3 regions of the Pseudoalteromonas sp. S3178 genome follow, and region 3 is predicted to be linked to each of the others. Evidence: predicted binding sites of a transcription regulator. Region 3 holds the regulator's gene; each other region holds the start of a gene.
The links. The regulator MetJ, encoded in region 3, represses methionine synthesis genes. The targets are predictions, from matches to a motif close to TAGACGTCTAGACGTCTA.
Positions count from the first base shown of each region.

Region 1 (2,280 bases), on a different contig from region 3:
TATAGTTAAACGTTAGATATAAAAACGGCCCTAAAAAGGGCCGTTTATATTTTTTGTACTGTGTTGGCTTAAAGGCCAGCAGCTGCGCGAAGTGCGTCTGCTTTATCTGTACGTTCCCAGGGGAATTCGTCGCGACCAAAGTGACCGTAAGCCGCTGTAGGAAGGTAGATAGGGCGCTCTAAATCAAGCATTTGAATTAAGCCGTAAGGGCGTAGGTCAAAGTGTTCACGAATAAGCTCGATTAAACGGCTTTCTTCTAACTTGCTTGTACCAAATGTTTCAACGCTGATAGAGGTAGGCTCTGCAACACCGATTGCGTAAGATACTTGTAATTCACACTTATCGGCAAGGCCAGCAGCCACTACGTTTTTAGCAACGTAACGTGCAGCGTAAGCAGCTGAGCGGTCAACTTTTGATGGATCTTTACCAGAGAAAGCACCACCACCATGACGCGCCATACCACCGTATGTATCAACAATGATTTTACGACCTGTTAAACCACAATCGCCCATAGGTCCGCCAATTACAAAACGACCCGTTGGGTTAATGAAAAATTTAGTCGCGCTTGTAATAAGCTCTGCAGGAAGTACCGGCTTGATGATAGTTTCCATCACCGCTTCTACTAAATCTTTTTGTGAAATGTCTTCGCTGTGCTGAGTAGAAAGTACTACAGCATCAATACCTACTGGCTTACCGTTTTCGTATGCAAATGTAACTTGAGATTTTGCATCTGGGCGTAACCAGTTAAGCTCACCGCTTTTACGTACTTGCGCTTGGCGCTGTACTAAACGGTGTGAGTAAGTAATTGGAGCTGGCATGAGTACTTCTGTTTCGTTACATGCGTAACCAAACATTAAGCCTTGATCGCCTGCGCCTTGTTCTTCTGGGCTAGTACGGTCAACACCTTGGTTAATGTCAGGAGACTGTTTACCAATAGTGTTTAAAATTGCACACGAGTCTGCATCGAAACCCATGTCTGAATGTGTGTAGCCAATTTCACGTACTGTTTTACGTGTAATTTCTTCAATATCAACCCATGCGCTAGTAGTGATTTCACCACCAACCATAACCATACCGGTTTTTACGTAAGTTTCGCACGCAACACGGGCATGAGAGTCTTGCTCTAGGATAGCATCAAGTACCGCATCAGAGATTTGATCGGCGATTTTATCCGGATGACCTTCAGAAACAGATTCAGAAGTAAATAAATGTTTTGCCATTGTATTTCTGCTCACAAATATTGCGCTTCACAAACGTCGGTATTAGCGCTAAAAAATTAAGGGGCGTATTTTATCTAAAACAAAACTGCTTGCATAGTGTTTTTACGCCTAGACGTCTAAATAAAATGAGTAATAACTTTTCGGTCTTAAAAAATATTCATAATGCCCCATTTTTATGGGGTTTTTAATTGCACACTGCACCCACAATAAGTAAGAATGGTTGCCATAACAGCTCTTAAGATATTTAAGAGCATTAATGAACACATAAATACCCGCGCAAATACACATAAAGGTAGGAGAATTCATGCCATCTCGCAAAGAACTTGCAAATGCTATTCGCGTCTTGTCAATGGACGCAGTACAAAAGGCCAAATCTGGTCACCCTGGAGCCCCTATGGGCATGGCCGATATCGCTGAAGTATTATGGCGCGATTATCTAAAACATAATCCAACTAATCCAGAGTGGGCTGACCGTGACAGATTTATTCTTTCAAACGGCCACGGTTCAATGCTTATCTATTCTCTATTGCACCTAACTGGTTACGACTTACCACTGGACGAAATTAAAAACTTCCGTCAAATGCATTCTAAAACGCCAGGTCACCCTGAATACGGTTATGCACCAGGAATCGAAACTACTACGGGTCCATTAGGGCAAGGGATCACAAATGCCGTAGGTATGGCGATTGCTGAAAAAGCACTTGCTGCACAGTTTAACCGCGAAGGTCACGATATTGTTGATCACTTTACCTATGCATTTTTAGGCGACGGTTGCCTAATGGAAGGTATTTCTCATGAAGCGGGTTCACTTGCTGGCACATTAGGCCTAGGTAAACTTGTTGCGTTTTGGGATGACAACGGCATTTCAATCGATGGTGAAGTAGAAGGTTGGTTTACAGATGATACGCCGGCTCGCTTTAAAGCATACGGTTGGCATGTAATAAGTGGCGTTGATGGCCACGACAGCGATGCTGTTAGTGCTGCAATAGCAGAGGCTAAAAGTGTTACCGACAAACCATCACTAATTTGTTGTAAAACAGTGATTGGTTACGGTTCGCCT
Region 1 is NZ_PNCW01000039.1:11,953-14,232, forward strand. It holds gene metK (methionine adenosyltransferase) at 69-1,220, opposite strand; gene tkt (transketolase) at 1,525-2,280, shown strand, end outside.
Region 1: metK (methionine adenosyltransferase) is a predicted target of MetJ. The motif match lies at 1,322-1,339, and genes of this name have one in related genera.

Region 2 (2,280 bases), on a different contig from region 3:
CAAGCAGACATACTCCACGTAAATGGCTATTACCAAGGAGTAGGGATAGGGTCTACGCAAATTGATGTATACGAGAGTGATAGCATACAGTTTACAACGCTCTACGGCCGATTTGGATATCAGTTTTCGCGATACTTTGCATTAGAAGGGCGTGTAGGATTTGGATTAAATGATGAATCAACCCCTTTAAACGGAATTGTTTATACTCAAAACCCGCAGGACGGTTCGCTTACCTCAGAACCCATTCAGAGCCAAATTGATTCAAGCCTTGATTTGCAAACAAGTATATTTGTAAAAGCTAATTACCCAATTTCATCTCGAGCTGACGTGTTTTTATTTGGTGGCTATGGCAGAAATAAATTAAGTTACAATGAAGGTGAAATAAGAAACCTTGCAGAATCAATAACTGGCTCAGATACAAATTCTACGTTAATCACTGAGCAAAATTATGACGAAGGCGGTGTAACGTATGGTACTGGGATTGACTATAGGTTAACTCAACGCTGGCAAGTTAGCGCTGAATACCAATATTTTGATACAGATGAAGGCGATATTTACGCTCTTAATTTATCTGTAAATTATCGTTTTTAATTGAAATAGCGCTACTGGTTTTAGTAGCGCTACCTTAATACACTTAAACAAAGTACTTCAATATAAATGCATTCCCCCCTCATTTTAGTAATTCTTAGAAAATCATGAATAAATTTCATTTAGACATCTATACATCTAGAGGTTGATATTTTTGGCGTTCTGTTCATAATGAGAGCGTATTAATTCTCGGTTTTTATGAGCAGGAGCTTAGAAGATGCCAATTACAGTTAAAGACGAACTACCGGCTATTGCCCGTTTACGCGAAGAAAACGTGTTTGTAATGCCAAAAAGTCGTGCGAAAACGCAAGAAATACGTCCAATGCGTTTGGCTATTTTAAATTTAATGCCTAATAAAGTAGAAACCGAAGTACAGTTTATTCGTTTGCTTGCAAATTCGCCTTTGCAAGTAAATGTAGAGCTATTGCGCTTAGATACGCACCGCAGCAGTAGCAATTCTGAAGAACATCTAGATACTTTTTACCGTTATTTTTCAGAAGTAAAAGATAATAACTACGATGCCTTATTAGTAACTGGCGCGCCACTAGCACACCTAGAATACGACGATGTAGCCTACTGGGACGAACTAAAAGTTATTATTGATTGGGCAGAGCAGCACGTTACCTCTACGTTGTTTTCGTGCTGGGCGGCGCATGCCGCGCTGTATCATCGTTACAATTTAAAGCGTGATTTGAAAGAAGATAAACTATGTGGCGTGTTTACCCACCAGTGTTATTTTGATCACGGTGCATTAACTCGTGGCTTCGACGACACCTTTTTAGTGCCGCACTCACGTTATGGCCACATTGATATAAATAAAATTAATGCCTGCGACGATATAGTGGTATTGGCAGGCTCTGAAAAAGTAGGCGCCTACTTAATGAAAAATAAGTCGGGCAGCCAAGTGTTTATAACCGGCCACCCAGAATACGATGCCGACACATTAAAAGCAGAGTACGAACGCGATTTACAAAAAAGCCCAGACGCACCAAAACCCGAAAACTATTTCCCAAATAACGATGCAAGTAAAAAGCCGTCAAAAACGTGGCAAAGCCATGCCTTTTTGCTTTTTTCGAACTGGTTAAATTACTACGTGTACCAAACTACACCTTATGATATTAATTTAGTTAGCCAAGATGTGAGGACTAACAACTATGCCGAATAACGTGCCAAACAAAAATAAGCAAAGCGAATTAAGCGCTGCGCTAAAACAGCGTATTTTAATTTTAGATGGTGCAATGGGCACCATGATCCAAACTCACAAGCTCGAAGAAGAAGACTACCGAGGTGAGCGCTTTAAAGACTGGCACGTGCTAATAAAAGGCAATAACGATTTATTAAGCCTTACCAAGCCCGAGTTAATTGCCGATATACACCGCAGCTTTTTAGTCGCCGGTGCAGATATTATTGAAACCAATACTTTTAACTCAACCACCATTTCGATGGAAGATTACGACATGGCAAGTATAAGCCGTGAGGTAAACTTAGAGTCGGCAAAACTCGCACGCTCAATATGTGACGAGTTCACCACTAAAAATCCAGAAAAACCACGCTATGTAGCGGGTGTTTTAGGGCCAACATCTAAAACCTGTTCTATCTCGCCAGATGTAAACGACCCAGGTTACCGTAACGTAACGTTTGATAAGCTGGTTACGGCCTATGTTGAGTCTACCCTTGCATTAATGGAAGGCG
Region 2 is NZ_PNCW01000005.1:20,806-23,085, forward strand. It holds gene CWC11_RS01090 (porin family protein) at 1-591, shown strand, start outside; gene CWC11_RS01095 (homoserine O-succinyltransferase) at 806-1,753, shown strand; gene CWC11_RS01100 (homocysteine S-methyltransferase family protein) at 1,743-2,280, shown strand, end outside.
Region 2: CWC11_RS01095 (homoserine O-succinyltransferase) is a predicted target of MetJ. The motif match lies at 712-729, and genes of this name have one in related genera.

Region 3 (2,280 bases):
GGTGCACCTGTAATACCAATGTTATTTGCCCACCAAGCTAACTCATCACCAAGCTCTTGTGTTGCAGCTATCACAGCGCCGCCCACAACATCAGAATGACCATTGATATATTTAGTCGTCGAGTGAACAACAATATCTACACCAAATTTAATTGGGTTTTGCAGCGCAGGTGATAAAAACGTGTTATCTGCAGCAACAAGTGCCCCGCACTGCTTAGCTATATCAGTCACTGCTTTAATATCTGTTAAGCGCAGTACTGGGTTACTTGGTGTTTCAATCCATATTAATTTAGGTTTTATTGCTAAAATTTTATCTAAGTTTTCTTGCTTGGTTAAATCTAAAACTTCAAGCTTTAGTAATCCGCGTTTTTGCAAAGACGTAAATAAACGGTAGCTTCCACCATAACAATCATGTGGAATAACCAGTGTATCGTCATTATTTAATAACTGAGTCGCTAAATGCACGGCAGCCATGCCTGTGGCAGTAATAATACCGCGCGCACCACCTTCAAGTTCAGCCAATGTTTCAGCTAAGATATCGCGATTGGGATTACCGCTGCGCCCATAATCGTACTGACGCTTAGTATCAAAGTCGGCAAACGAATACGTAGTCGATAAATAAATTGGCGGAACTACAGCGCCATGGTGTTTATCTGCATCTACGCCATTACGTACTGCAATAGTCGCTTTGTTTTTTTCGCTCATATTCGTCACCTGATTAATTTGGATGTTTAGACGTCCAAAAGAGTAAGTTATCCATTTTGATAAGTCAAAGCTTTTAAAGCTCTAGATGGCTAAAAATAACTAACTTATAAAACTTGAATGGGGCTATATTTACAATTACAGCCGGCTTATTAAGATAGATTGGTATCTATTATTTGACTATCTTTTTTAAATCGATAGAATTTCACGCATATTTACACGCTTTTTACGCCGTGTGAGAAATTAATAATCTGAGGCAACGATACATCTTATGGCTAAATGGAATGGTGAGTATATTCACCCATACGCAGAACACGGGAAAAAATCAGAGCAAGTTAAAAAGATCACCGTTTCGATCCCGCTAAATGTATTAAAAGTTTTAACGGATGAGCGCACGCGCCGTCAAATAAATAACCTTCGCCATGCAACAAACAGTGAGTTGTTATGCGAAGCGTTTTTGCATGCATTTACAGGCCAGCCATTACCAAATGACGATGACTTACGTAAAGACAACGCAGAAAAAGTACCTGAAGAAGTTAAAAAGATAATGCAAGAAATGGGTTTAGAAGTGCCTATTTTAAACGAAGAATAAATCGTTACCTTTTTAATCAAAAACCTCAGCAATTGCTGAGGTTTTTTTGTTTTAGCATATACCTTTAAGCCATGTAATTTTCAGGTAAGTCAATTTGCGCAACACCCGATTCTACCGCAGCTACAGCTACAGCTTTAGCTATACGAGGTAGTAGGCGCGGATCCATTGGCTTAGGAATAATGTACTGTGCACCAAATTCAAGCTTATCAACGCCCGCAGCTTTTAATACTTCTGCTGGTACTGGCTCTTTAGCAATACTACGAATAGCTTCTACCGCAGCAATTTTCATTTCATCGTTAATAGCGCTTGCGCGTACATCTAGTGCACCACGAAAAATAAACGGAAAACATAAAACGTTGTTAACTTGGTTAGGGTAGTCAGAGCGCCCCGTAGCCATAATTAAGTCGTTGCGTGCACCATGAGCAAGTGCAGGATCGATCTCAGGATCTGGGTTTGAACATGCAAACACCACAGGTTTTTCTGCCATTAGCTTTAGATCTTCAGCTGCTAGCAAGTTAGGGCCAGAAACGCCTACAAATACGTCAGCGTCTGCAATTACATCTTGTAAAGTACGCTTATCGGTATTGTTAGCAAACAGCTGCTTGTATTCGTTTAAGTCATCACGACGTGTATGAATAACACCCTTACGATCCAACATATAAATATGCTCGCGAAGTGCGCCACACTTAATGAGCAGCTCCATACACGCCACGGCAGCAGCGCCTGCACCTAAACATACAATAATCGCATCTTCAATTGACTTACCCTGCACTTCTAGCGCGTTTAGCATGCCAGCAGCAGTTACAATAGCAGTACCGTGCTGATCATCATGAAAAACCGGAATACTACAGCGTTCAATTAATGCTTTTTCAATTTCAAAACACTCTGGTGCTTTGATATCTTCAAGGTTGATACCGCCAAACGTATCAGCAATATTTGCAACAGTATTAATGAAATCTTCAGTCGTACGATGCTTAACTTCAATAT
Region 3 is NZ_PNCW01000030.1:123,737-126,016, forward strand. It holds gene metB (cystathionine gamma-synthase) at 1-704, opposite strand, end outside; gene metJ (met regulon transcriptional regulator MetJ) at 973-1,293, shown strand; gene CWC11_RS09945 (malic enzyme-like NAD(P)-binding protein) at 1,358-2,280, opposite strand, start outside.